3 regions of the Synechococcus sp. CS-197 genome follow, and region 1 is predicted to be linked to each of the others. Evidence: predicted binding sites of a transcription regulator. Region 1 holds the regulator's gene; each other region holds the start of a gene.
What was found. Region 1 encodes NtcA, which controls nitrogen genes in cyanobacteria. Its sites were predicted from a motif close to GTANCNNNNGNTAC; they were not measured.
Positions count from the first base shown of each region.

Region 2: KQ296_RS06635 (ferredoxin--nitrite reductase) is a predicted target of NtcA. The motif match lies at 4,758-4,771, and genes of this name have one in related genera.
Region 3: KQ296_RS06570 (molybdenum cofactor guanylyltransferase) is a predicted target of NtcA. The motif match lies at 2,713-2,726, and genes of this name have one in related genera.

Region 1 covers NZ_JAHLZC010000009.1:19,824-30,823, reverse strand. Annotated here, with positions in the region: gene KQ296_RS02530 (glycoside hydrolase family 38 C-terminal domain-containing protein) at 1-848, shown strand, start outside; gene psbN (photosystem II reaction center protein PsbN) at 836-976, opposite strand; gene psbH (photosystem II reaction center phosphoprotein PsbH) at 1,062-1,262, shown strand; gene KQ296_RS02515 (TatA/E family twin arginine-targeting protein translocase) at 1,298-1,546, shown strand; gene pth (aminoacyl-tRNA hydrolase) at 1,552-2,178, shown strand; gene KQ296_RS02505 (DUF3146 family protein) at 2,178-2,435, shown strand; gene KQ296_RS02500 (resolvase) at 2,413-2,850, opposite strand; gene KQ296_RS02495 (DUF3084 domain-containing protein) at 2,847-4,052, opposite strand; gene ntcA (global nitrogen regulator NtcA) at 4,110-4,844, opposite strand; gene rph (ribonuclease PH) at 4,920-5,645, opposite strand; gene KQ296_RS02480 (cob(I)yrinic acid a,c-diamide adenosyltransferase) at 5,805-6,413, shown strand; gene dcd (dCTP deaminase) at 6,413-7,006, shown strand; gene thyX (FAD-dependent thymidylate synthase) at 7,028-7,753, opposite strand; gene KQ296_RS02465 (thioredoxin domain-containing protein) at 7,822-8,370, opposite strand; gene KQ296_RS02460 (hypothetical protein) at 8,489-8,959, shown strand; gene KQ296_RS02455 (lytic transglycosylase domain-containing protein) at 8,916-10,997, opposite strand.
Region 2 covers NZ_JAHLZC010000016.1:134,439-141,338, forward strand. Annotated here, with positions in the region: gene moaC (cyclic pyranopterin monophosphate synthase MoaC) at 1-428, shown strand, start outside; gene KQ296_RS06600 (molybdopterin molybdotransferase MoeA) at 409-1,680, shown strand; gene KQ296_RS06605 (molybdenum cofactor biosynthesis protein MoaE) at 1,694-2,146, opposite strand; gene KQ296_RS06610 (MoaD/ThiS family protein) at 2,151-2,414, opposite strand; gene moaB (molybdenum cofactor biosynthesis protein B) at 2,478-2,990, shown strand; gene cobA (uroporphyrinogen-III C-methyltransferase) at 2,996-3,784, opposite strand; gene KQ296_RS06625 (DNA mismatch repair protein MutS) at 3,781-4,206, opposite strand; gene KQ296_RS06630 (hypothetical protein) at 4,468-4,713, shown strand; gene KQ296_RS06635 (ferredoxin--nitrite reductase) at 4,964-6,505, shown strand; gene KQ296_RS06640 (ferredoxin--nitrite reductase) at 6,534-6,728, shown strand; gene KQ296_RS06645 (formate/nitrite transporter family protein) at 6,759-6,900, shown strand, end outside.
Region 3 covers NZ_JAHLZC010000016.1:121,046-132,045, reverse strand. Annotated here, with positions in the region: gene KQ296_RS06580 (molybdopterin oxidoreductase family protein) at 1-872, opposite strand, end outside; gene KQ296_RS06575 (NarK family nitrate/nitrite MFS transporter) at 953-2,521, opposite strand; gene KQ296_RS06570 (molybdenum cofactor guanylyltransferase) at 2,776-3,363, shown strand; gene KQ296_RS06565 (GTP 3',8-cyclase MoaA) at 3,360-4,403, shown strand; gene KQ296_RS06560 (hypothetical protein) at 4,486-4,962, shown strand; gene KQ296_RS06555 (DUF1830 domain-containing protein) at 4,920-5,159, opposite strand; gene KQ296_RS06550 (glycosyl transferase) at 5,269-6,564, opposite strand; gene KQ296_RS06545 (alpha-amylase family glycosyl hydrolase) at 6,634-8,364, shown strand; gene KQ296_RS06540 (HAD-IIB family hydrolase) at 8,361-9,182, shown strand; gene KQ296_RS06535 (APC family permease) at 9,170-10,813, opposite strand; gene KQ296_RS06530 (aminotransferase class IV) at 10,873-11,000, opposite strand, start outside.

The DNA.
Region 1 (11,000 bases):
ATCACGGTGAATTCTGGGATGCCTGGGATCTTGCCGCTGATTACCGCACGCATCCATTGCCCATGCCAGAGCGATGGCAGGTGGAGCTGCAAGACAGCGGCCCATTGGTGGGCCGCGTCACCCTTCGCGGTCAGTTCGGCAACAGCAGCCTTCGCCTTGATGTGCTGCTCGCTGCTGACGCTCCGTTTGTGGAGCTGCGCCTCAGCGTTCAGTGGCGCCAGTCCCATGAGGTGTTGCGGCTTGAATGCCCCTTGCAGACCCCTGCGGTGCGCTGGGCCTCAGACACCAGTGGTGGTGTGATCGAGCGGCCCGCCAAGCTGCACACGCCTATGGAAAAAGCCCGTTGGGAGGTGCCCGTGATTTCCTGGCTGGCCAGCGTGCCTGCCGCTCCGGGAGGTGGCCTGGCGGTGTTGCTCGACGGACCCCAGGGCGCTGACGCAAGCCCTGATCACCTCGGGGTGTCTCTGCTCAGAGGCCCCACCTGGCCGGACCCCTCGGCTGATGCGGGCTGGCATCGGCAGCGCATCGCTCTGATGCCATTGGCGGAGGGATGGATGCGCAATGGTGTGCCGCAAGCCGCCATTCGCTTCCGCGAACCGGGGTGGCATGGTCCTGTGGATCTGAAGCGCGTCTGGCAGGGGCTTCCCGCAGTTCCGGATGGGCTGATTCCCTTGGCCATCAAGCCCTCAACAGACGCTTCAGCACTCGTGATCCAGCTGCTGAATCCCGGAGCTCAGCGCTTGCAATGGCAGTTAACGGAGGACTGGGCGGTCCCTGATGGAACCAACCGGATCGAGCTCAGGCCCGGTGAACTCCGGGAGGTTCGCTTGGTCCGTCAGTCCTCGTGATCGTCAAAGGGATCGTCAAGCCGTTTCGACGGCGGACCGAAGGCTGTGTACACCCCGAAACCGGTGAGGCCAAGCAAAGCAGCCAAAACAGCGATCGCGACGGACAGAGCCGGCGAAGAACTTTCCATCACATCTCTCGACAGGATCGGCCTCATCCGGGCCGGGACCCCTAGAGTATCCGGACTGAACTTCACCCGAGACCCAAGCGCCGTTATGGCTCAACGCACTCGTCTGGGCGATCTGCTCCGTCCCCTGAACTCTGAGTACGGCAAGGTCGTGCCTGGCTGGGGTACCACGCCCGTGATGGGAATTTTCATGGTGCTGTTCCTGGTCTTCCTGCTCGTCATCCTGCAGCTGTACAACCAGTCGTTGATCCTTGAGGGCATCAATGTCAACTGGAACGGGGCTGGCTGATTGCTGCCGGCTCATCCCTTTCGCGGGTCAGGCTCATGAATGTGTTTGGAATCGGCCTTCCTGAGATGGCCGTTATCGGCGCCGTGGCATTGCTTGTCTTCGGTCCGAAACGTCTGCCTGAGCTCGGTCGCACCCTGGGAAAAACCTTGAAGGGATTTCAATCCGCTTCCAAGGAATTCGAACGGGAAATCAACAAAGCCATGGCCGAGCCCGAAAGGCTTCCTGAAGCGTCTGAGTCCTCGAAGGACAGCACGCCAGCAGCAAAAGACGTCAGCACCGACTGATCGTGATCAAGTCCGGCGACCTCCGGTTGGTGGTGGGGCTTGGTAACCCCGGTGATCGTTACGCCTCCACGCGTCACAACGTGGGGTTCATGGCTCTCGAGCAGCTCGCTGCCCGGGATCATGCTCGCTTCCGCGCCATGGCCAAGCTTCAAGGTGATTTGGCCGATGTGGGTGCCGGCTCGGATCGGCTGCGCCTGCTGATGCCGAACACCTACATGAATGAGAGCGGCCGATCGATCCGCGCCACCCTCGACTGGTTTGGTTTGAATCTGGGGCAAGTCATCGTTCTCGTCGATGACATGGACCTTCCCCTGGGGCGGCTGCGCTTGCGGGCCCGGGGCAGTGCCGGTGGCCACAACGGATTGAAAAGCACCATTCAGCATCTCGGTACGCAGGAGTTCGCCCGTCTTCGCATTGGGATCGGCGCTCCAGGGCGTTCTCCCGAGGAGCGCCGGGCGCGCACGGTGTCCCACGTGCTGGGGGCATTCAGCCGTGAAGAAGAGCCTTTGCTCAAGGAGGTCTTAAACGAGGTTCTTGCCGGGTTGGAACGCATCCAGCGTCAGGGACTGGAGCGGGCGGGCAATCACATCAATGCGCTGAATCTTGCCCCTGCTCAGAGTGAGTCGGTGTGATGGCACCGTTGCCAGTCACCACAGCCCATCTGAGGGTGCACCGCCAGAGTTTCAGCGAGCAGTGTCTGGAAGGTGAAGTTCAGGCTGGTGGTTTTCTCTGGCAGTTTCAGTGGTTCTTCAACCGCGGTGAATTGAACGTTGAGCCGTCGCTCGGACGCGCCTTGATCCAGGATGCGCTGCAGCGATTTTTGGTGAAATCCGACTACCGGCTCGAAGCCGGAGGGGATTACAGCTTCACGGTTCGAGCCAAGTTCTGAGGGGAGCCGGTGCCGGCCATTGCAATCGGCGGTTGAGCGCAGACTCGAGAATCACCAGAGCTGCGACAGCATCGAGATCGCAGGGGGGGATGCGCAGACCCTCAGGGAGCAGTCGCCGCCAACCTTGAGGAGGCCAGAGCTCCCAGTAGCGACGTCTGGCCGCAAGGGTGGTGCCGCGTTCGTCGACAACGGTGAGTGGCAGGTCCGCTGGCAGTTGGTCACGCCAGTGGGCACTGGCAGTGCCGTTGCCGATCACCATGCGCTCAAGTGGACCCACACCGCGCCACTGCTCCAGGGTTGCCAAGACGGACTCTGCCGGTGCGACCTGGCCTTCAAGAACGCGTCCCAAGTCCAGGTCAACGAGCACAAGCCCGCATTTGCTTCGGCCTGGATCCAGGGCGGCGATGCGGGTCACAGTGAATCCCCCGCAGGGGCGGATTGGAAGCTGCGTTGCACCCGAAGCTCAATCGCCACGGGATCGGCTGTTTCAGTGTCGCCAAGGGCCACCGCCTCCAGCTCAACCCGCCCGGTGCTGCGCTCGATCAAGGTCTGTCCAAGCGCATTCAGCGCCTGGGAGTCGAATTGCAGTCCCTTGCTGATCGATCCCCGCCGTTGAATCTCCGCCAGTGTTGAGGCCAGAAGCAGGTTCAACCTGTTGCGCACCTCCTCGGCAGATGTTTCTGTGCTGGCCAGTGCGGTTGCGGCAAGCACCTCGCCATCGCGGGTGATGGTGAGGTTCGGCCTGACCTCAGGAAAGGCATACACAACCGTTTCCCCCTGGAGCACGTTGGCGGCCGAGCGCAGCAGCACAACCCAGGTGCCTGGTTTGCGGATGGCGTCTTCCAGGCGTTTGATGTCCTGACGGGGCACCAAGAGGATCTGCTTGTCGGGTGTTTGCCCCGGCAAAACCTGCTGATAGGCCTGAAGATTGGCTTCCCGCAACACCTGGTCGATTACCTGGCGCGCCTGGTCAGGGCGTTCAAGCCTGAGCGTGACTGTTGCCAAGGGCTGACCACTGCTGATGGCCACGTTGCCGCGGCGCAGGGCCAGAAGATTGTCTTCGAGCTGTTTCAATTCGGCTTCGCCGGAGCGAATGCGATCCCGCACCGCGGCGAGCTCGCGGTCGGTTCTGCGGATTTCGTCATCGCGTTGGCGAACGTCCTGGCTCAGGCGTTGTCGTTCGGCTTCCAGTCGGCGGGTTTGCTCCTGCAGGGGTTTGAGGGTGTCTCTCAGCTCCGTGGCTTGTTTGCGCGCTTCCTCAAGGCGACGACGCACTTCAATCTCATCCTTGCGCGCTGTCTCCAGTTGTCGTCTGGACTGTCGCTGTGCCGACCGACTGGACTTGAGATCGGCACGGCTGCTGCGCAGGCGCGCCTGAAGGTCGTTCAACTCAAACAGGCCGACGCGCAACTGCCTGCTGACGAGCAGCATCAGCCCCAGGGAGAGGACGCTGATCAAGCTGCCGGTGAGCACGGTGATCACCACCGCGGTCTGGCGGGGACGCAGGCCGAAAAGGCTCAGGCGTGCCTTGCCCACCTTGGAGCCGAGGCGATCCCCCAAGGTCGAGAGCACACCCCCAAGCACCAGCAATGACAGCAGCAGTAACCAGCCGGTCACAGAGAATTCATCGCAGGGCGTGCAGCTTGAACGCCGCTATCTTCACCTGTCCAACGTTCAACTGAAGCGTTTGGCCAGGGCAATTGGATCGAGAACCGTGATTTTTTTGCGGTCAATCTCCACGAGCCCTGAATTGCGAAGGTCTCCAAGCAGACGAGTGATCGTGACTCGGGTGGATCCGATGGCCTCGGCGATGGCTTGATGCGACAGCCGCAGATCGATGGTGATCCCCTGGCTTCCAGGAATGCCGAAGTCGCGGCAAAGCACCAGCAGAAAACTCACCAGGCGGGACGACATATCGCGGTGGGTGAGCGTCTCGATCATGGTCTCCGTTTGGAGGATTCGGCTGGAGAGTCCCTGCAGCAAGAGCAGTCCAACCGAGGTATCGGCTTCGATGGCTTGGCGGACCGAGGTGGCGGGAGCCGTGACCATTTCCACTCTCGTGAAGGCCACGGAGTGGTAGAAGCGATCAGAGCGATGGCCGGTGAGCAGGGAGAGCACACCGAACAGGCTGTTCTCTCGAAGCAGCGCCACGGTGATCTCTTCCCCTGACTCATAAACGCGAGAGAGGCGCACTGCACCTCGTCGGATCAGATACACCTTTTCCGCCGGATCGCCGGGGAAGAAAATGGTCTTGTTGCGTTCGATCAGCTCCGTGTTGGCACCGTCGAGGTCGCGGATCACCTCCAACAGGGTTCTGCTGGTGGGAGCGGGTGCGTTGGCGAGGCTCACGTTGCCTATGCGGCCCTGCTGGGGCACTGTGCGGCTGAAGCCGCGGATTACTTCGGGCATGGCCAGCACCTCGCTTCAAGGAAATTAAGGAGCGATCGATTCCCACCCTGTAGCAACGCACACGGTTCCAGGGGCTCAGCGCAGTCGTAGCGCTTCCTTCTGGGCGTCCATCAGTTGCTTCAGTCCAGGCTCCGCGCGGTCGAGGAGCAGGTTCAGTTGCTGTCTGCTGAAGGCTTTGCCTTCCGCTGTGCCCTGAAGTTCCAGCAGCTCGCCACTGTCATTCATCACCACGTTGAGGTCCACGTCAGCCTGGGAATCCTCGCTGTAATCCAGATCAAGCAGGGCCTCGCCTCCGAGCAGTCCCACCGAAACGGCTGCCACCTGCGAGCAGACCGGATTGCTCTGCAGCACTCCCTGCTTCACGAGGGATTCACAGGCGTTCTGCAGGGCAAGCCAGGCTCCAGTGACCGAGGCCGTGCGTGTGCCCGCATCAGCCTGAATCACGTCGCAGTCGATCAGCAGGGTGTTCTCCCCAAGTGCCTCCATGGAGAGTGCTGCGCGCAAGCTGCGACCGATCAGGCGTTGAATCTCCTGGGTGCGGCCGGAGAGCTTGAGCCATTCCCGTCGCTGGCGTTCGGGGGTGGACCCCGGAAGCAGCCGGTATTCCGCGCTGAGCCAGCCGAGGCCCTGGTCACGGCGCCAACGGGGCACGCCTTCTTCATGGCAAACGCTGCAGAGCACAGCGGTTCGGCCGGTGCGCACGATCACGGAGCTGAGGGCGAAGCCCATGGGATCCCATTCAACGGCGAAGGGCCTGAGTGCGGATGCTTGGCGTCCGTCCTTGCGGGAGGTGGTGTTCATGCCTGGCGACGATGGCTTGCTTGAGCCTGCCAGTTGGACCGGTACACCATGGGCCAAGACACCATGGATGGTGTCAAAGGGCTTGTGGATCGGATCCGCACCGCTAGATTCGAATTCTGCTGGGCCGTCTGGACACCAGCCCTGACGCCAGCGAACGAGATGACCACCAGCCTGAGCCCCAGCCACCGAGCCCGAGACGTCCGCAGTGCGGACCACCGGACGCTGGAGCAAGCCGGTCTGCGCGGCCTGCCGGCCTTGGAGCCGCGGCCACCGCTACACCTGGTGGCACCGGAAGGACAGCTGCAGGTTCACACGGCCCCGTACCGCGGTAGTTACGGGACCGTGTTAAGTCAGGCTCTGCGCAGCGCAGGGCTGGGGAGCCGGGTGATGGTGGCCCAGTTCCTCAAAGGCGGTGTGGTGCAGGGGCCTGATGCGGCGGTCACGCTGTGTGACCGTCTTATCTGGATGCGTCCGGCCGTGCTCGAGTGTTTGTCCCAGCCTGCTGCGCAAGCGGAATCAGCGGTTGTGGATGCGGTGCAATCAATCTGGAGCGCCTGCTCCACCCATCTCAGTCGGGGAGATCTTGATCAGCTGGTGCTTGATGAGCTCGGTTTGGCGATTGCCTTCGGCTACCTCGATGAACAGGAGGTGCTGTGTCGTCTGGAGCAGCGTCCAGCATCGATGGATGTGATCATCACTGGGCCATCCATCCCCGACTCGCTGATGGCTCTGGCTGATCAGGTCACGGAATTGCGCAGAGGGTTCTGATGCTGAAAAACGATCGCTGGATCACCGAGCAAGCGGCTCAGGGGATGCTGGAGCCGTTTCAATCGGGACTGGTCCGTCATTTGGAGCCAGACCAAAAGCTCCGCCCGGTGCTCAGTTTTGGTTGTTCGTCGTATGGCTACGACCTGCGCCTTTCGCCGCAGGAGTTTTTGATCTTCAAGCACGTGCCCGGCACGGTGATGAATCCCAAGCGGTTCAACCCTGCCAATTTGGAACCCACCGAGCTTCACCACGACGAGGATGGTGATTACTTCATCCTCCCGGCCCACTCCTATGGGCTTGGTGTGGCGCTGGAAAAGATGAAGGTGCCGCCCAACATCACGGTGATCTGCCTTGGCAAGAGCACCTATGCCCGCTTGGGCATCATCGTGAACACCACGCCGGCGGAAGCGAGCTGGGAAGGACATCTCACCCTGGAGTTCAGCAATAGCTCAGGGGCTGATTGCCGCATTTACGCCAATGAAGGCATCTGCCAGTTGCTGTTCTTTGAAGGTGATCCCTGCGACACCACCTACAGCGACCGCCAAGGCAAGTATCAGCATCAGCCCGAGCGGGTCACCCTGGCCAAGGTTTAAAAGCCTGCGGGAACCTTGCCTTCAGGGCGCCAGTCTCGCTTTATGGAGTCGACTTTTTTCGTACCAGGCCGCGAACTCAGGGGCCCAGGTTTGCAGGTGCGGCCAGAGCAAATCGCAGAGTTCACGGATTTCCTGCTGGGCATCGAGCTTGGCGCGCAGATCCATGAAGTGCAGAAAAGCGCGCAAGCTGAAGCTCACCACGAAGTGCTGGCGGTAATCAAACGGGAGAATCCCCCGGGCGTGCTCTTCTGCGAATCCAGCTTGAAGCAGATCCCGATAGCGGGCCGCCGCCTGCCTGCACAGCTCCAGATCTTGTTGTCTTAACTCTGGGCTGTAGTGATATTTCTTGCCCTGGCGATCGCTGTAATCCCCCACTGGCCTGAGATAGAAAACATCCTCCAGGTCCAGGTCGCCATCGGCAGCCCTGGCAATGCGATCGCCGGTGTAGCGCATCGATTGCACATCGAAGCTCACCCCCACCCGGTGGGTGCGGGCCTGCTGCATCACCGAGTGCGGAAACCAGCCCACATTCAGCACGATCTGGGCGTGCTCGAGCGGACCGTAGTGACCGCGCTCTCCGGCCAGAAGACGCTTCACGCAGATCTCGCCGGCTTTGGTTTCGTCAGGCCAGTCGGCGCGGTCGGCAGCCACAAACCCCTCGCTGTAGTCCTGATGCATGCCGGCGTACACGCACTGCTGGGGGTTTGGCGTTGCAGCGATCAGGTCGACGCGGAAGCGGGGATCCATGGTCACGTCGGATTGGGAAACAGGCGTGCGTCGATCATGGCCGGTCTGCCTGGGAATGGCTGCGCAGGTTAGGAATGGCTGCGGGGTCCTGCTGCGGAGGCCATCGAGGCCGGCTCTGGCAGAGGGCTGCTGCCGCCAACGCCTGTCAGTTTTGGCAATGGGGCGTTCGTCACCAGCGCGGCGGCCAGGGTGTTCAGCTCGCCTTCCGTGCGGCCACCGAGGGAGCGGCCCCGCAGATCACCGTCAGCAGCGAAAAGGTTGAGCTGAGGAATCCCCGTCACGTCGTAGCGGTCGGTGAGGTCGAGCCAGCGAGGGTTGTCGATGTTCACGAGCACCACGTCGAGTTCGCCTGCGTGGGCGTTTTCCATCGCCAGCATCGCGGGAGCCATCTCCCGGCAGACCTCACACCAATCGGCGTAGAACTCCAGAATCGTGGGCTTGCCATTGCTGAGGGCCACCTCTGGTGCCAGCGAGCGGCGGGCCAGCTGGTCGAGAGGTGATTCCGTCATCCCTCCATTGCGCACCAGAAACAAACTCACGGCTAAGGCAATTGCCGACACGAGCAGTAGACCTTTCTGCAGTGCGGTGAGGCTGGTGCTCTCGGGAGTGCCGGTCATCCCTGCAAGGGTTTGGGACCCCATCCTGACAGGACAAACCAGCTGCTGTTGCTAGCGTTTGGCCGCGGATCCAGCATCGCTAAACGGTGTCTGTCCACCAGGGAACTTCGCCACGTTGATGCCACTTCTGCGCTTTCTGCTGCTGCCCCTGAGAGCTCCCTTGCTCCTTGTGCTTTTCGGTGTGTCGTTGTTCCTCGGCCACCACTGGGCGATCGAGGAAACGTGGCTTGCGCAGGCCCATCAGATGAGTGTCCAAGTGTTCTGGACGATCGAGCTGATTCAGGCACTGGTGGTGGTGGTGATCTGCACCATGCCGGATCTGCTGCTGCGTCAGCTCTCCCTGCTCATGGCCTCCAGCCGGGTGCTCAGCCTGGTGGTCACGCTCACCCTGGTGATCACCGTTGGTTTGTACGTGCTCAGCCTCAGCCTGCTCTCTGATGTGTTGATCCTGGCGTCAGCCACCCTGCTCGCCCGCTTGGACCTCACCAGAATCAAAGTGGTGCCGGCGCCTCAGGTCACAGCCTTTTGGCTTGCTGTGATCGTGATCAGCGGGATCTGGATCGGTCACGACCTGCCCAGTCCGGTTTGAGATAGGCCCAGAGATTGCCCAGCACCTTTTTCGTGTAAAGCCTGGTTTCCGGGTAAGGAATGCGCTCGACCCACAGCTCCGGATCTTGGGCGAGTTCCTCACTCCGCCACGAACCAGCGGCTCCTGGTCCGGCGTTGTAGCTGGCGGCGGTGAGCCAGATGTTGCCCTGCCACTCCTCGAGTAACCAGGCCAGGTAGCGCGCGCCCAGGATTGCGTTGCGACCGGGTTCTTGAAGGTCGTCGTCGCTGATGGGAGCGGCCGCCATCTCCGCAGCAGTGGCCGGCATCAGCTGCAACAGGCCCACGGCGCCTACCGGTGAGCGCACGCCCGGGGAAAAGCGCGATTCCTGACGGGCGATCGCCAGAAGCAATTCCAGGCGCACCGCTTCCTGCTGCGCTGCGGCGCTGAACTCAGGAAGAAGAGGTCGCGGATGCTGGCTCTGGTGCAGCTGCAGCTGCGTTTCGTCATCGGGCGCAACCAGCCGCAGATTGGCCCTCCACAACCGATTCAGGCCTGTCCAGTAGTCCTGCACGCCCAGGCGCAGCCGCCCTTCGATCAGCTGGCTTTGTGGAGAGGGTTTGACGTCGGCTTGGCTACTGCGCCAGGTGTCCCAGGCCTCCTGGCGTAATCCCAGTCTCCAGAGTTGATCCACCAAGGGAAGGCCGCTGTTCAAAGGGCTCCAGCCCTGGCCTATCCCGGTGTTGGCCTTGATGGTTCGGGTTGCAGCGGCAGCCGTCTCCGCCCTCAGGGCTGGCAGATCGCCGCCGCCGAGTCGGGCTTCAGCGCGCCAGGTGTAGTACCCAGGGGGATAGTCCTTCACCAAGGAGTCCCAGACGCGCTCTGCCTGCTCCTGCTTCCCCAGCTTGGCCAGGCTGAAGCCGATCCAAAACTGCTGCCGTGCGGCGAGGGGATCGGGAAGCTTGTTCCCCGGGATCGTTGTCAGAACGCTGAGGGCCTGCTCCCACTGGTCGTCCAGCAAGGCGTTACGGGCCAGATCCCATTGCAGTTGCCAGATCGCCGGGTGGTCAGGCCATCGCGTCAACACCTCCAGTCCGTTTGGGTCGCCATTCAGGCGCACGCGGGCTGCGGCCACATCCGCTGAACGCTCTTGCAGCGACAGCGGCAGCGCATCCAGCAGCGCTTGCTTGGGCCTCAGTGGCTCACTGAGGAGAGCCGCAGCCTTGAGGGCTTCCTCGGATTGAGGATGGGCATTGGCCAAGTCGAGAAGCAGCGCTTCCCCGCGACGTTTCTGGACTGGGGTTCCGCGCAGCAGGGTGCGACCGATGATCAGTTCCTGGGGCGGTTGCAGCGGAGTGCCCTGAAGGCAGAGCTCCGCGGCCTGGCCATCGCCGAGTTCGGCCAGGGCTGAGGCCAGGCTGAGCCGTTGCTCTTGCGAGAGTCCGATGCCGCTGAGCGTCCCGCAGCTGCGGCGCATGAGGCTGGCCGCACCTGGCCAGTGGGGGCCCCAGCGTGCCAGGTGCAAGGCATTGGCCTGAAGCCTGTCCTCACTGGCGTCGTCGGGGAGTTCTGCTGCTGCTGCAAGGGCGGCGGGATGGGCAGGCTGCTGGGACAGCAGTTGTTGCTTCAGCTGCGCGTCCTTGCCCTTGAGGTAGTAACGGGCATCGGCGCTGGCAGCGCTGGTGGGGAAGCGCTCGAGCAGGCTGCGCCAGCGCTGTTTTGCTTCTGCAGGCCGGCCCAGCCGTTGAGCGGCCAGGGCTTGCTGCTTGAGCGCCACGGCGGCCAGGGGCGCCGGTCCCCACCCCTGGCCGGCGAGCAACCGTCGCTGGCGTTGTGGCGAGTCTTTGCTGCGGCTGGCCAGGAGCAGGGCCGCTTCCCTGCGCTGCACCGGGTCAAGCGACCAGCGATAGCGCGCCCACACCTGCGCGCTGTCCATCCGAGGGGTCACAGCGATGGCTCGCTGACGCAGCAACCGCTGCCCGCCCACGATCGCCATCAGCGTGAGAATCGACGTGCCTCCGAGGAGCAGAAGTCCGCGCGTCGGTCCAGCACTCACACAGGCTCTCTGAACTGCTGCCATTCT
Region 2 (6,900 bases), on a different contig from region 1:
TGGATGTCGGCGCGAAAGCCGTCACCAAGCGCACGGCAACAGCCTCAGGTGAGTTGTTGATGCAGGCCGCAACGTTGGACTTGGTGTTGAGCGGAAGCAGCCCCAAAGGGGATGTTTTTGCCGTTGCCCGCATCGCTGGGATTCAGGGAGCCAAGAAAACAGCTGAGTTGATTCCTCTCTGTCATCCGCTTCCGCTCAGTGGACTGACGGTGGAGATCAAACCTGAGCAGGCATTACCGGGTCTGCGTGTCGAGGCCACCTGCAGCACCACCGGGCAGACCGGTGTGGAAATGGAGGCCATCACAGCCGTGTCAACGGCGCTGATCACCCTCTACGACATGTTGAAGTCGGTGGATCCAGGCATGTCGATCCGGCAGATTCAGCTGCTCGAAAAAGACGGGGGTCGCCATGGCCACTGGAAACGCTGAGCCCTATGGCCGCGAGGGCCTTGCGCTCGACGAAGCACGTCAACGAATCCTCGATGCGCTGAAGGCCAGACCAACCCGGTTGACCACGGTCACGCCAGAGCTGATGCCGCTTCGAGACGCTCTGGGCCGCGTGCTTGCCGACGCCGTCAAGGCTCCAGCCGATGTGCCTGGGTTTCGCGCGTCGATCATGGACGGGTACGCCTTGGGCCAAGACTGTCAACCCAATGCCGGAGACAGTTGGACGCTTGTTGGGCGCTCGGCGCCTGCTGATCCCTACCAACAAACGCTGCATCGCGGTGAAGCGATCCGGATCCTCACGGGGGCGCCGCTTCCGCAAGGAGCTGCCTGGGTTCTGCCCCAGGAATTGATTGCCAATCAGAACGGCACCATCCGCCTGGTCAAAGACGCATCCTCCAACCCGTGGATCAGACCCACCGACGAGGAATGCAGCCAGGGTTCCCTGCTCCTCGCCTCTGGCGATCGCCTCGGTGTGGCCGACATTGGACGTGCCTCGAGTTGTGGCATCTCCCATGTGAAGGTGCAGCGAAGGCCTCGAATCGGCCTTCTGGTCACAGGCGATGAGCTGGTTTCACCCGGGGAAGAACGCAGCAACGGCGCCATCTGGGAGAGCAACAGCACGCTGATCCGAGGCATGCTTGAACGTCTTGGCTACCCAGCCGTGGACTGCCGGCTGGTCGCCGATGAATGCCAACTGCTCAAACAAGCCATCCTGGATCTGGCCGCGAGCTGCGACGTGATCGTGAGCACCGGTGGCGTGTCGGCAGGCGATAGCGACTGGATCCGACCGCTGATGCAGGACCTGGGCCAGGTGGAGTTCTGGAAACTCTTTCTGAAGCCAGGGCGCCCGTTCGCCTTCGGCTGGTTCGGCGATGCGGTGCCTTTTTTCGGGTTGCCGGGTAACCCTGTCGCAGCAACCGTCACCGCACTTCAGCTGCTCTGGCCAGCCCTGCAAATCCTTGAAGGTCAATCGAGTCCTGAACTGTTGCCCAGAATGCCCGTGCGCTTGGCAACGCCCTACCGGCGCAAACCCGGACGACCGGAACTGGCACGGGCATCGCTGGACTGCAGCCCAGACGGACAACTGCTCGCGCGCATCGATGGGTCCCAAGCCTCTTCGCGCATCGGATCGCTTCAGAACGCGGATTTGCTTGTGGAAATTCCCGCGGACTCGGGCCCCTTAGACATCGGTCAACAGGTCTGGGCCCAACTGCTCCGACGACGCATTCTTTAACGCGTCTAGGGATTCAGAGCGGAGTATTGGCGCCAAGCCACGTGCCAACCCCACCACTCCACTCCCGTTTCCAAAACGGTGCCTCGTGTTTCAACAACTCGAGCAAGTCAGAGCAGCAGCGTTGCACCGGTCCGCGGCGATCGCCACTGACAGCCACCAACACGATCAGATCGCCTGGGGACAGTCGGCCGACACGATGCAACACCAAGGCGGACTGGACGCCGTGGTCGCTCAGTTGTTGTTGGGTGAAACTCAGCAACAGGCGCTCACACAAGCCTGGGTAGTGGCTGAGTTCCAGGGCTTCGAGTGGAGCACCATCCATGGTTTCAGGCCGCACATGCCCCATGAACACAGCCGTGGCCGCAGCAGCTGAGCCTGCGCGTTGAAGCCAACGATCCAGCTGATCCGTTGCTGAAAAGGGTTGGGAATGAATCGCAACCTGCACGGCATCGTGTGCGCTTGTCATCCCTTCAGCCTCCCGTGAAAGGAGGAAGAAACGCCAGCTCGTCTCCATCATTCAATGGATGATCCGCAGCGACAAAACTCTGATTGACGGCGACACGGACCCCACCGGGCCAGGCACCGAGATCAAGCAACTGCCAGATGGCCTGCGGCGTGCACAGCGTGTGCGCTGAAAGGGTGAAAGGTCGGCTCGACCAACCGGCGCGATCACGCAGAGACGCGAAGAGAAGCACCTGCACCGTGCACGCTGCGCTCAATCGCGTCTCACCCATGACCCCAACTGTTCACCGTCAAGGTTCTAGCGTTTACTGCGTTCCATACCCCGCAGAATCCGCGTGCTGTCCATCGCCCTGTTGACGATCTCAGACAGCCGGACGCTCACATCGGATCCAAGCGGAGATCGACTGCAAGAACGGCTGGTCAATGCAGGCCATCAACTGGGTTGCCGGGACCTTTGTGCCGACGACCGTTATCAAGTCAGAGCAACGGTGAGCCAGTGGATCGCCGATCCAACCGTGGATGTGGTGATCACCTCCGGTGGCACAGGACTCACGGGACGGGATGGGAGCCCGGAAGCGATCAGCCCACTTCTCGACAAACACATGGAAGGCTTTGGCGAACTCTTCCGTGTGCTCTCGTTTGAAACCATTGGAACCAGCACACTCCAGAGCCGCTGCCTGGCTGGCGTCGCTAACGGAACCTTTGTGTTCGTGTTGCCCGGATCCCTTGATGCTGTCACCACAGCCTGGGACCGATTGATCGCAGCGCAGCTCGATGAACAGACCCGACCCTGCAACCTGGCGCAAATTCGGGAACGCCTCAAAGAATCTGCCGACCATCCAGCCTGATCCCCCTAGAAGGGAATGGGCATGGTGACGGCCGCCGGCTCAGGTGCACAGGCGCTGATCTGCTCCTTCACCACATCGCCAACCACCACGATGGACGGGGATGCGAACTGTTCCTGACGCGCCCGTTCAGCAATGGTCGAGAGCACGGCCTGCAGACAACGCTGCCCGGCCACGGTTCCCTGCTGGATCACGGCCACGGGGGTCTCGGGGCTGAGGCCTCCAGCCATCAGCTCATCAGCGATGCGCGGCAGGTTGTGAAGCCCCATGTAGATCACCAGGCCATCGCTCGCAGACGCCAGGGAACGCCAGTTCACCGATGGTCGGCGCTTATCGATCTCCTCGTGGCCTGTCACGAACGTGACCGAAGACCCGGCGCGCCGATGGGTGACGGGGATTCCCGCATAGGCCGGTGCTGCAATCCCAGCAGTCACCCCCGGCACCACTTCCACCTGCACACCATGTTTCACGAGATGCGCTGCTTCCTCACCCCCCCGACCAAAAAGGAACGGATCACCACCTTTGAGGCGAACAACACAGGCGTGACGTGCCGACAGCTCCACAAGCACAGCATTCGTGCTCGGCTGCGGGACGGAATGGTGCCCCCTGCGCTTGCCAACGAAGTGACGTTCACAGTGCTCTGGCACAAGATCCAGAACCTCCCGAGGCACGAGCGAGTCGTACACCAGCGCATCACACGTTTGGAGCAGACGGTGCGCCTTCACGGTGAGCAGTTCAGGGTCTCCTGGACCAGCACCGACGAGATAGACAGTTCCAGAACGGTTTGAAGCGGTCACGGCAGGGAAACAAGCAAATCAATCAGGCCCTGACGGATCAGGGGATGGTCCAGCAGAGGGGGCCATTCTCCAGCCTCCCCGAGGGACTCAGTCATCCGGTTTGGAGCTAACGCCAAGGTGAGTGGCTGGGCTTCTGGGTGGAGGCGTTGGTACTCAGGCCATTGATCAAAGGGCACAAGCGGGCGCCCCATACGCACGGAGAGCTGGGCCAAGAAGCGATCAGCCAAGCCTGGACGCAGAGGGTGATGAATCAACACGCCCGTTGTTGATGCATGCACCTGCAGCGCCTGAGCCACCAGGCTCCACCAGCTGGTCCACGCTCCTAAAAATGGCAGCAGCGTCAAGGACTGGCCTTCCCTTACGAGACGACGACGGATCATCGGAACATCAACCCGGGCATGGGCGCCGGGCCAGAGCAGCATCGGCACCAGCCATAGAGGCCCATCAGATCGAGACGGGAATGAAGTCCCGGTAAGGACTTCAAGCTCCACAGGTGCCCGGCGAGCTGACTGCACAGACTGGCAAAGCCCTCGCAGGGCCTCTGGAACTTCGCCTCCAGCACGACCGTGCACCACCAGACGGATTGCACGCTGAGGCAGCAAAGCACTGTTTGGTAGCAATGGCCACGCCCTGGAGGCAGGAGCGGCTGTTCTCATCGGTGCATGTTGACCAAGTTCAGCTCCATGACCCGCCGACGTGCCTCCAACCGTTCCGCTATGGACCGAACCGCATTGGACCGAGCCGCAATGGAGGCGCGTTCCGAACGGAGGCGCACTGCTGAACGTTATCGCCCGGAGAGCCGCCAACGCCTGAACGGGGACCGGTTTCAAAGCGAACTGGATCGGGACTTCGCCGCCATGAAACGGGTCTGGCAGATGTTGAGGCACGGAGCTGTGCGCATGCTTGGCGAAGTTGGGCGCCAATACTGAAAATGCGGAATGGTGCCTTCTACGGCTGCATCTGCTTCGAAGCTGTATCTGAAGTCACATTTTGGTCTCACCAAGCCCGAAGCCAGCAGGGCCTGAAAAATGTTCGAACTGCTACCGACAGCAATACAACGAAACGGAAAACTGTTGTTGGCGTTGCTTTCGTTCCGACACGCCAGCGGACCAAGGGTCCGTCAACGATTGATTCACGCACTGCTTGAAGTGATCAGTCTGTCCTTTCTTCTTCAAGACCATGACGATCAGCTCTCCCTCCAGGCCCTATCTGGACGGCAAGAAGCTCAACAAGATCGAGCAGAACAAGGCCGCTAAAGATGGTCTTCTGGTTGGACCTGAGATTGAGAAATTTGCTGAAATCGGTTGGGAACAGGTCGATGAAACAGACCTGCAACTGCGTTTGAAGTGGTACGGAATGTTCTGGCGACCCAAAACCCCAGGACAGTTTATGTTGCGCCTGAGAGTTCCGAACGGTGTTCTTTCGGCACAACAACTGCGCGTCGTCGCATCAATTGTTGAACGCTACGGTGAAAGCGGCAGTTGCGATATCACCACACGTCAGAATCTGCAGTTGCGCGGCGTTCTGCTCAACGACCTGCCTGAAATCCTGAAGCGCCTTAAGGAAGCAGGGCTCAGCTCAATCCAATCCGGCTTCGACAATCCTCGGAATGTCACCGGTAACCCTCTGGCCGGAATTGATCCCCACGAAATTGTTGATACCCGCCCGTACACCACGGAACTGCAGAACTTTCTAACCAACAATTGTCAAGGCAATCCAGACTATTCCAACCTGCCACGCAAATGGAATACAGCCGTCGCAGGCGCTAAGGATAATTTCCTGCTTCACAACGACATCGTCTTCCATCCTGTTGAGCACAACGGCGAGATGGGCTTTGGCGTATGGATTGGCGGGATCCTCTCCTCGCAGATGAATGCTTATGCCATTCCTCTGAATGCTTGGGTGAAGCCAAACGAGATCTGCCGCATGACCGATGCTGTGATCTCACTCTGGAGAGACAACGGGGAACGGGACAAGCGCCCTAAAGGTCGCTTCCGTTTGTATCTCGACTCCGTTGGCATCGATGCATTCCGTTCAGACGTTGAACAGATCTTCGGCCCCTTAACTCCAGATCCCGGCTCCGTATTCGCGACCGAACCCCGATCTCATTACGGACTTCATCCCCAGAAACAGGAGGGGTTGTCGTTTGCGGGCCTGCATGTTCCAGTGGGGCGCCTTACGGCACAAGACCTTCAGGACCTGGCGACTGCAAGTTTGCAATACGGCAGTGGAGAAGTACGACTCACTGAAGATCAGAATGTGATCGTTGTAGGCCTGCCGGCAGAAGCCATCGAGGCTTTCAAGGCCGATCCTCTCGTTCAGCGATTCCCCTTAGAGCCAGGCACCCTTGCAGCAGGAACGGTGTCCTGCACGGGTAATACCTACTGCAGCTTCGGCCTTACCAACACCAAAGACCAGGCCTTAACAATCGCTCAGGAGCTCGACCAAGAGCTCAACCTCCCAGAGGAGGTGAAGATCCATTGGACTGGATGTCCCAACACCTGCGGCCAGGCATTTATGGGCGCCATCGGGCTTACTGGCACCAAGGCCAAAAACAGCGAAGGGGTGATGGGTGAGGGCTACATGCTCACCACGGGAGGCTCCCAAGGGGAAAATCCCACGGTGGGTGAGGTGAAACAGAAGGCGATCCCAGCGGATCAAATCAAAACCGTATTGAAGGATCTGCTGGTGGAGCAATTCGGCGCCACTGCCAAAACCTGACGCGCATGGCGATCGAAACGGCAGGGCCGTGACGCTTCTTTTTGAAGTCACGGCCGTCACGCCAAATCACGGATCGCCTTTTCGCACCATGGCACAACCCACAGACTTTTTCTCCAAGTTCGTCAACTGGCTGAGCGCCCAAGGAACCGCACCAAAAACCATCACAAACAACGATGGCGGCAAAGACTTCTTCTCAAAGCTGATGAACCGGATCTCCAGCTGACTTCACTCACCCAACCCCTGAAATGCACTGATGGATTACGTTCTCCCCAATGAACTGGTCGACGGCATGATTGCCGCCGGCGGCAAAAAAGCAAACGTCAGCGTTAAGGATTTACTTCTGCGCGGCTTCTATTCAGGTGCCATTCTCGGTCTGGCCGTGATTCTGGCCCTCA
Region 3 (11,000 bases), on a different contig from region 1:
TCTTTCTCGGCGATGCCGCAGAACTTGCTGGTTTTTCCCGGTGTCCAGGTCTTGATCGTTTGGGTGAACCCTGCGAAGCCCTCGGTGGCGGTATCGATGAAGTCACTGTCGAAGCCGTTGTCCTGAATGATCAGGCGCGCCAGGCCATGCAGCAGTGCGAGGTCGGTGCCAGGGGCAAGCGCGAGGTGGTAATCGGCGATCTTGGCTGTGTCCGTGCTGCGGGGATCGACTACCACGATGGTGAGTCCGTTGGGATCACGCTTTTTGCGTTTCAACAGTCGTTGAAAGAGCACCGGATGGCATTCGGCGGTGTTGGTGCCGATCAAGATGACCACCGAGCAGTGATCGAGATCCTCGTAACAGCAGGGTGGGCCGTCGGAGCCGAGGCTGCGGGTGTAGCCGGCGACGGCTGAGCTCATGCACAGCCGCGAATTGGCATCGAAATTATTGGTGCCAAGAGCTCCCTTCAGCAGCTTCTGAGCGATGTAGTAATCCTCGGTGTGAAACTGGCCAGAGCCATACATGGCAATGGCATCAGCTCCTTTGCTGGCCAGAGTGGATTGAATGCGCTCGGTGAGCAGGTCAAACGCGCTGTTCCAGCTAATGGCTTCAAACGGATCAGTCAGCGTTGCTCGATACAGGGGCTGGCTGAGGCGTCCTTGTCCCAGAGTCTCCCCAACAGTGGCACCTTTGATGCACACCTGTCCGTGGCTGGATGGGTGCTCGCGATGACCGCGGGCACTCCACATCGGATTGCCTTCGGCGTCGCGCTTCACCGCTTTTCCAGCTTCGCCTGGAGGCAACAGGTCCAGGCCGCAGCCAACGCCGCAGTAAGGACATTGACTTTGCACAGACGCAGTGGTGGGCGGCATGGCAGCACTCCAATGAATTGAGAAACCCCCAATGCCAAAGGCATCGGGGGTGGTCACCATCCGGAGATGGATTTGCGGTGTTAGCGAGCCATTGAGGGAGTGCCCTCAGCGGCGGTTTCACCCTCGTGCAACTCAGCGAAGGAGCCCTTGGGTTCCTTCAGGAAGAAGAAGCAGAAGAAGGCAACGATCAATCCGGCAATGCCCAGGATCTGGAAGAAGGCACTGTTCGACGCTGCAATCGTTTCCGCGGTCGGTTCACCAGCACCTCCCATCCAAAGCGGCAGCAGGCTGAAAATGGTGAGGTAGGTCACTGCGCCCACGTTTCCATAGGCACCCACCAGGCCTGCCACCTGTCCGGTCACGCGACGCTTGACCAGAGGCACCAGCGCGAAGGTGGCGCCTTCACCCGATTGGACGAAGAAGGAGGCGAGCATGGTGATCAAGACGGCGATCACAATGCCAGTGGTACCGGTAAAGGTTCCGGGCTTGATCAAGCTCATGATCAGATAGCCGACACCCAGACCTGCGGTGAGGAAACCCATGGTGTTTTTACGGCTGCCAAGTTTGTCGGAAATCAAACCTCCGGCCGGACGGGCCACCAGGTTTACAAATGCAAAGCAGGACGCAAGGATTCCGGCCGTTGCTTTCGGCAAATCAAATGTGGTTTCGAAGAACGTTGGCAGCATGGAAACCACGGCCAGCTCTGAACCAAAGTTAACGATGTAGGTCAGCTCAAGGATGGCGACCTGTTTGAACTCATAACGATCCTCTTTGGGGTACACCTTGGTCCCCATAATCAGATCTCTGTTGGTGCGAATGATTCCCCAGGTTTGAAAGACAAACCAAACCAAAACAGCGAGGAGGGCGAGGGGATAGGTGGATGCATTGAGGAAACCCACCTTCTGAAGTCTCCAGCACAACACGCAGAGAATGGCCGCGAAAGGCACGTTCATGCCCAGAAGTCCCCAGAAATCACGCATGCTTGTGACTTCAAGGCCAGCCGTTCTCTCAGGGCGTTGATATACTTTCCCTGGAGGGGTATCGCTTACATTGAAGTAATAGATCACACCATAAACGGCTGAAATAATCCCTGTCAGGGCGATGGCGCCGCGCCAATTCAGCACATCGCCAGTTGGCAATGTGAAGCCGCCGGAGAAGGAGAGCCAACCGGCAAGACCAACCAGGGTAAGAGCAGAGAATGCGGATCCGAAGTTTCCCCAACCTCCGTAAATGCCTTCAGCCAGGCCAATTTCTTTTGGGGGAAACCATTCAGCAACCATACGGATGCCGATCACAAATCCTGCGCCAACGATCGACAGCAGCAGGCGAGCAACCACCAGCTGATTGAAGTCCTGAGCAGATGCAAACATCAGGCAAGGGATCACCGAAAACACCAGAAGGGTGGAATAAGTGAGCCTGGGACCAAATTTGTCGAGCAGCATGCCGATCAGCACACGTGCAGGAATGGTGAGTGCCACATTGCAGATGGCTACGGTTCTAATCTGACCAACCGTGAGTCCGAGGTCGGCTTTCACGGTGGTGGCTAGTGGAGCCAGATTGAACCAGACAACAAAAGTAAGAAAGAAGGCAAACCAGGTGAGATGCAGTGTTCTGTATCTCCCCTGAAATGACCAAAGTTCGCCAAGCATGGGGTTTGGTTGGGATGAAGAGTCAAACCCCGGCTTCGAAAAGAATGCGCTCAGGATTCAAAAAGCGGCGCTCATGCAGACCGCTGACTTATTGCACCATTCGCAAGGCCGGCTCTGGGTTGCAATCGCTACCAAATCCAGGGTCACGCAGTCGCTCGCCAGAATCACAGGCGGGTCCTCTTGGTCAAGGAGTAGCCGTTGTTACAGAAGTAGTTAGGCCGAGGATTGATAGGTAATGAATCAATGGTTTGTCGATGTCTCGTTTACTTCGCGCTGTGCTCTTCGCAGGAGGTGCCAGTCAGAGAATGGGATCCGATAAAGCCCTGCTTCGCCACGCCAATGGCGATCCCTGGTTGGTCGCATCAGTCAAGCTTCTGCGTTCCGTGGGCCTTGAGGTGTGGGTGCTCAGTGGCCATGCCAGCCATCGGGACTGTCTTGCCGGCCAATCTGGTGTGACCGTTCAGGCAGAGCCTTGGGCACCGGCAGGACCTTTGCAGGCGTTCAGTTGTGTGTTGTCTGAACGGGAGGATGAAGCCTGGCTCACGCTTCCGGTGGACATGCCTGGTTTACGCCGCAGCACGCTGCAGTCGCTTCTGCGCCATTGGCGCCAGGCCGAAAGTCAGGCCCTGGTCGCAGAGGGTGGTGACGATCGCTTGCAGCCGTTGTTTGGCGTGTATCCCTGTGGAGCGCACAACAGATGTGCGCTCGACCAGGAGCTGGCACAGGGACGTGGCCGATGGTTCGGTTGGTTGGAGCGGATTCCGTACAGCACGTTTCTCTGCCCTGACCGGGATCTGATCAATGTGAACAGGCCAGACGATCTGGCAGCGTTGATGCGATGAGCCCTGCGCCACCTCCAGTTGATCAATGGTTCCGCCCCTTCGGGGTTCTGCGGTTGTCGCTGACGGCCCGCTGCAATCTGGCCTGCCCTTATTGCTGCCCGGATTCGGAGGAGCTGCCAGGACTGATGCGTCTGGATCAGCAGGTTCGCTTGGTCAGGGTTGCCTGCGGTTTAGGGGTCCATACCCTGAGGCTGACGGGAGGTGAACCGCTTCTCAGTGATCGCTTGTTGCCGCTGCTTGAAGCGTTGGCGGCTGGCCGTTCGAATGCTGCCGATCCCCTCGCTCGGTTGCAGGAGGTGGCGTTGACGACCAATGGGGTGCTGCTGACGCCGGAGAAGGCCCTGGCATTGCGGGCCGCCGGTTTGGATCGCATCACTGTGAGCCTGGATGCTTTGGAAGGGGGCGTTGTGGCCACGATGGCGGGCCTGCGTGGAGGCCAACGCGCCGGCGAGCGCTTGGTTGAGCAGGTTCTTGGAGGCCTCAGCGCCGCGCGCCGCGCTGGCTTCGAGCCTGCAAGCGGAGGGCTCAAGCTCAATGCCGTGATGCGACGAGGACTGAATGACTCTCAATTGCTGCCACTGGCGACGTTGGCGCGCGAACGAGGTGTGGAGCTGCGTTTGATCGAATATATGGATGTGGGGAATCGCAATGGCTGGGCGCCGGATCAGGTGATCTCAGCGGCGGAGATGGTCCAGCGCATCGACGCGCGCTGGCCGTTGCGGCCATTGCCGCGGGAATCGGGAGCAACGTCTCGACGCTGGAGCTACGCGGATGGACGTGGCCGGATCGGCACGATCGCTTCGATCACGGAGCCCTTCTGCGGGGATTGCAATCGTCTGCGTGTCACGGCCGATGGTCAGGCCTTCACCTGCCTGTTTGCCTCTGAGGGCACGGATCTGCGTCCCTTCCTGCACAGCGAGGAGACCTTGGAGGCTGTTGTGCGCGGGCTCTGGCAGCAACGCCGGGATCGCTACAGCGAGGAGCGTCAGGGGTTCACCGCTTCAGCGCCACATGCGGAGATGGCGTATCTGGGTGGCTGAAGCGTTGTCGATGCCACCGTTTTCCTGAACAGGAGTCTCTACAAAAGCGTTGTTGTTTTGGTCGTTGAAAGACTCATCCAGGATGTTTGAACTGCTGTCTTATGAACGCTTCCGTGATACTCCGGCTGTGCGTTTCTTTGATGTGACGGTGGCCACATCCAATGCCCGTGATCTGGTGATTCATAGCGGGCCAGCGATCAGTCCACCCGATGCTCCAGGCAGCGGTGCCTGGCAGTTTTATTTGCATCCTCACCAGGAAGACAATCTTTTAGCGGCCAGTGGTGGCCGTACCTTTTATCTGGTGAATCTGGCTTGGACGCAGCCGTTTCACGTCGTGCGTCTGCAGAGCGGTGGCGACATCCTGCGCATTCCCCCCGGCACCTTCCATCGCTCGGTGTCGGATCCTGATGGCTCCGTAGTGCTCAACCAGGCGGTCCGGGAGCCAGGGGCATCGTTGCTTCAGGAGTTCCGCGTGTACAACAGTGCACGCATTCCGGCTTTGATGGCTGTGATCGGTCAAGCCACTTTCACGGACGTTGTTTCAGCGTTAAGTGCATAGTCGCTCACATCTGCGCGCACCTCAAGCATCTGCCCTTGCGATGACATCTTCCAGATTTCAAGTCTGCTGTTTGATGGGGCTTCAAACCAGAACAGCTCGTGCGCCATCACTACTTTCTCTCGATAGAAATGCCTTTCGCCAATGCACTTCAGAATGACCATTTTGTCGCTGTTGTTGCTGTACAGACACTCAATCATGTGTTCTGAAAATCAGACTTTGAATCTCTAGGTTTTGAGCCAAAAAAAGTGTTGGTTTGGCCACCGAATGCCAGCTGCTTTTGCTTTTCTTAATCTTCTGTGGTTCCAGTCAGGCAGCAGCGCTTGAGGTTGAGCGGCCTCTTGCAGGGGATGGCACGGTGGAACAGTTGGGGCGACGCGGCCGCCGTGCTCGAGTCCTGTGCAAGCTGGCGCTTCGGTCGGCGCGGCCGGCCAGGGCAAGTTCGGAGGCAAACGAAGGATTGCAGCTGTGCAGCCTCGACCAGCTCGGCAGTTGATGGGCGATCGGCGATGCCATCAGCGCTGTAAGGCCAGGCCTCAGGAGTTTGGAGAAGCGATGCACCGCCAGCTCTTCGCCATGCCGGTCGTAGGGCAAGCGATTGATTGCAGAGTCGAGACCGAACTGGCGTACCCGATCTTCGCCAACCCGCCGGTACAGCACCTCCAGGGTTGGCAATTGATCCATGGACACCACGGATCCCTCGTGCTCCATCAGGCTGCGCAACACCGTGCAGAAAATTTCACTGGCCATCCGCTGCAGTCCCTCATTCGGCTGTTGGCCCAGGCTCTTGTGCTTGTGATCAAACAAACCAAGGTCCACCTGGGCGATGCGGCTGGGTGCAACGTGCCGATACACCTCCGAGAGCAGGCCCATTTCCAGGCCCCAATCCGATGGGATGCGCAGATTCATCGCCAGATCCCTTGTGAAGGCGAATTCCCCTGCCAATGGGTAGCGAAACGTCTGCAGGTAGCGCAGGTAGGGCAGGGGGCCAAAGATCTGCTCAAGGCTTGTGAGCAAGGGGCCGACAAACAAACGGGTGGCGCGCCCCTGAAGAGCTTGGGTTTCCAGCGAGAGCCTGCTGTAGAAAGCTTTCACGTAGGCCATCCCGTGGGAAGGGTCGAGCAGGGGCCTGAGCATCCGTTCCGGATAGCCGGATCCAAAGGTGCGGATGTCGGCGTCGAACAGGCCGATGACCTCGGCGTGTTGGCAGGCAACGCCCAGGCCCTGCCACACCGCCCAGCCCTTGCCGGGAGGACCGGTGAGATCGAGTCCGTGCTGCTCCATCGACGTGAGGATGTCCTTCACGGCCGGACCGTTGGTCCAGTGCACATGCACGGGGAAGGGCATTTCAGCAAAGAATGCCTCCGCAGCGTTGACATCGTCTGCACTGTCCGCTGATAGGGCGATCACCAGACTGGACAGTTCCGTGAGCGAGGACAGCGTGTCGCGGATCAGGCGCAGAGCGGGTCTGCTGAATTCCTCCATCAGGCAGGGGATGAGCAGAGCGGTTGGCCTCTGCTTGAGCTCCTGGTTGAAGGCGATGGCGTTGAGATTGCCCAGGCTGTAGTCGTGAACCGTGGCGATCAGGCTCTGCTGAAAATCCATGCGGTGTGCGATGCAACAACGAAAAGAAGGCGGTTGCTCCATACCTGAGAGGGATTCAGGTGAAGCAGAGTGCAGTTTCAGAGCGAGCGAACGCTGGGGAATCTGCTGAGATGCCTTTACGAGTGCCATCCTTCCGGGGATCTCGAGAGCTTGTCGTCGCAATTGCTGCAGATTCTCGGCTCTGCATCGGCGAATGGCGAAATCCGCACCCAAGGCAATCCCTGGTGTGTCGACGATGTGGTGCTGATTACCTACGCCGACACAGTCGTTGAGGACGATCAGCCGGCCTTGGTGAGTCTTCGCACCTTTTTGAATTGCCATCTCTCAGAGTTCGCCGCCGTTCTCCACGTGTTGCCGTTCCTGGAGGCCTCAAGCGATGGCGGATTCGCGGTGGCCAGTCACGAACGTCTGGAGGAACGCCATGGTGATTGGAGCGACCTGGCGGAGCTTGCGCAGGGGCGCAGGTTGATGGCTGATCTGGTCTTGAACCATGTGTCGGCCTCCCATCCCTGGGTGCGCCAGTTCTTGCGCGATCAGGAGCCGGGTCGGTTCTGCGTGTTGGAAGCGGGTCCTGATCCCTGTTGGGACAACGTGGTGCGTCCCCGCAGTTCCGCCCTGTTCACCAAGCTCCAGGGTCCGATCAGCATGCGTGAGGTTTGGACCACATTTGGGCCCGATCAGGTGGATGTGGACTGGCGCCATCCCGAGGTGCTGCTTGGATTCACCCGTCTGCTCGCTCGCATGGTGACCCATGGGGTGGGCTGGATCCGTCTGGATGCGGTGGGCTTCGTCTGGAAAGAGCCCAACACCACCTGCATCCACCTGCCGCAAGCCCACCAGCTGGTGGAACTCCTGCGTCAGTTGCTCACGATCGCTTGCGCAAACGGGGTGGTGGTCACGGAAACGAATGTTCCAGAGCAGGAGAATCTCTCGTATCTGCGCACGGGGCGAGAGGCCCATCTGGCCTATAACTTTCCCCTGCCACCGTTGCTGCTTGAGGCGGCTGTCAGTGGCTCCGCTGATTTGCTCAATCGTTGGCTGTCGCGCTGGCCGTCGCTGCCGGAGTCGACGGCGTTGCTCAATTTCACCGCCTGTCATGACGGCGTGGGGCTGAGACCGCTGGAGGGATTGATGCCGCCGTCACGGCTCAGGGAGCTGCTGATCGCCTGCGAGCAGCGCGGGGGTCTGGTGAGCCATCGCCGCTTGGCCGATGGTTCTGAGGTGCCTTACGAGATCAACATCAGTTGGTGGAGCGCCATGGCCGATGGCGGCCTCGACCCCAGCTACCGGCAGAGGGAACGCTTTCTGCTCACCCAGTTGATGGTGCTTGCTCTGCCTGGGGTGCCGGCCATCTACCTGCCGGCTCTGCTCGCCACCGCCAATGACCTCGGTCGCTTCAGGCGCACGGGGCACCGGCGCGATCTCAACCGACCCCAGTTCACACGCCGGTCCGTGGAGCGTCGTCTGCAGGATCCAGACAGCGACGCCGCAGCCGTTGTCACGGTGCTGAAGCAGGCACTCGCGGTGCGGGCAAGGCAGCCGGCGCTGCATCCGGATGGTCAGCTGGAGGTGCTGAGCCCAGACCGGGAGGATCGTGTTGTGCTGCATCGATCCCATGCAGGCCATCACCTCTTGGCGGTGCATAACGTCACATCGACCCGTCTCAGCCTGGATCCCTCCGGACTGCTCGACCAGGAGGAGGCCTCCCCGTGGGTCGATTGCCTCAGTGGCCGCACCCTGGAGCCCCGCAAACGCCATCTGTTGAACCCTTATGAAGTGCTCTGGCTGGTGAGGTCATGACGACAACCCTGAGGCGTCAGTGGTGGGTGGTCACTGACCTTGATGGCACCTTGATGGACCATCGCTACGACTGGACACCAGCCCTGGGCACGATTCGGCTGCTGCAGCGACGGGGGATTCCCCTCATTCCCTGTACGAGCAAAACAGCGGAAGAAGTCCGTCGTTTCCGCGAACAGACCGGACTGCGGGATCCGTTCATCGTCGAGAACGGGGGAGCCATCCATGGTGAGAACGCCGATGGGAGCCCCTGGCAGCAGAGGCTCGGTCCGTCATGGCAGGAGCTGCGCCCCCAGCTCGACGGTTTGGCGCGTGACCTGGGGCAACCGCTGCAGGCGCTGGATGATCTCAGTGATCAGGAGGCCGATCGCTTGCTGGGCCTGGGTGGGGAAGCCCTGCAACAGGCTCAGCGCCGGGCCTGCAGTGTGCCGTTTGTGTCTCCGCCGGATGGTGAGTCCCGCAGGCGCCTGCAACAGCTGGCGCAGGCCCGTGAGCTTGCGGTGGTGCAGGGCAATCGCCTGGGGCATCTGCTGGGAGCCGACGTCAGCAAAGGCCGGGCACTCGCGGTGCTGAAGCAGCGCCAGGGGGCCTCTGACGTGGCTGTTCTGGCTTTGGGAGATTCGCCTAATGACCTTCCTTTGCTGCATGCCGGCGACCGCTCGATCGTGGTGCCAGGGGTGGACGGACCGCATCCCGCCCTCCAGGCCGGCCTGGCGGAGGGTCGTTTCCAGTTGGCACCAGCTCCCCATGCCCATGGGTGGTCTGCAGCCGTTGAGCATTGGCTCCCCAGACTTCTCGATGACCTGGATCAGGTGGATTGAGGGCTGCCTGTCGGTTCCGTCAGCGGCGTGAGCGCATGGGGTGAGGCATCCTTCAGCGCACTGTTCACCGCCAGAGGCATCACCGCTATAGCCAGCCCAGCCAGCACGGCGAGGTGCCAGCCCATGGGTAATTCCAGGGGCTGGCCCGTGCTGAACAGCTCCATATCGAGAATCAACAGGCCGAGATACAGCGCCCACCACAGACCGCTTGTCAGCTCAATCGGCTGGCCTTTCCAGGCGTTGCTGAGGGCGTAGATCAGGCTGGGAACCGCAATCACCAGCACGGCTCCCTCCAAAGCCTCCCGCCCGCTCCAGCTCGTCGCCCAGGTAGCCATCACGAAAGCCATGCCGCTGAGCAGCCAGGGGCAGGGAATCTGAAAGCGTCTTGGGGCGTTGGGCAGTTGGCGGCGCAGGGCGAGCAGGCTCACCGGGCCCATGGCCAGGGCAATGATCAAGGTGGAGGTGAGGAAGCTGACCACCTCCTGCCAGCTCGGCGCCACCCAGAGAAGGATGGTGCTGATCACCAGGCTGCTGATCAGCGACCAGTGGGGGACCCCCCGACGGTTCAACCGCCCGAGCGCATTTGGGAGCAGTCGGCACTCTCCCATCATCCAGCTCACCCGTGCGGAAATTCCCAGGTAGGCCATGCCAGTGGCACCGGGGGAGGCCACGGCATCGATGAGCAGGAGGGTGGCCACCCAGCCCAGGCCCAGACCCGTGGCCAGCGCCACGAGCGGCCCACCATGGGCACTGAGGTTTAGACGGCTCCAACCCTGCTGCAAGGCCTCCGGTGGGACGCTGACGAGAAAGCCGAGCTGCAGGACGAGATAAATCAGCAAGCACAGGCCCAGGCCCACTCCCATGGCCAGGGGCACATTGCGCTGGGGATTGCGCACTTCCCCGGCGAGGTCCATCGCCGTGCGGAAACCCAGCAGGCTGAACAACACGCCGCCGCTGCCGATGGCATCCACCAGCGTGTTTTGTTGCTCTGGGACCGGGAGTTGCAGATTGCCCCAGTGGCCTGCAATCAGCATCAGGCTGATGGAGACCAGCAGGGGAACCACCAGCTTCCAGAGGGTGAGGCCATCGATCCAGCGCGCCAGTTGGCTGATGCCTGCAAGGTTGATCCAGGTGAACAGCACCAGCAGGGCTACCGCCACAAGCTGGCCGACACCTGTGAGGGCTTGGGAGCTGCCCACATCGCGGGTGAGCCAGGGCAGCACGCTTGAGAGGTACTGGAGCAGGGCCAGCACTTCAATCGAGGGCAGCGACACGTAGGAGATCCAAGCGCTCCAACCGCCAATGAATCCCGACAGGCGCCCGTGGCTGAGCAGGGGCAGCTGGGCGAGGGCTCCGGAGCTGTTCACCAGAGCGCCCAGCTCCGCGAACACCAGCGCCAGGAGAAAGGCCATCACTCCACCGATCACCCAGGCCAGCAGGCTTGCCGGGCCGGCGATGCGGGCACAGAAGTAGGGAGCGAACAGCCAGCCTGAGCCGATGGTGCCGGTCACCACCGTGAGGATCAGAGAGTTGACGCCCAGGTCGCGTTTGAGAGTGGCTGCCAAGGGTGATGTGTCGCGGGAGTCTGCGTTGGCAAAAGGTTGGCAGAGGCCACGGCGCGGCGCACACATGGGGCCAAAGCACGTTCTCGTGTGAATTGCGTCACGTACCTAACGCGATTACGTACCGTCTAGCCCTTCAAGAGCGCGCCCCACAGCTCTTCGGCCTGCGTTGTGGTTGTTAATGCATGGCGATCCACAGCGCTCACCACGCGGCAATCGAGGCTGTTGATCAGCAGCCAGCAGTCACCAGGTTCCG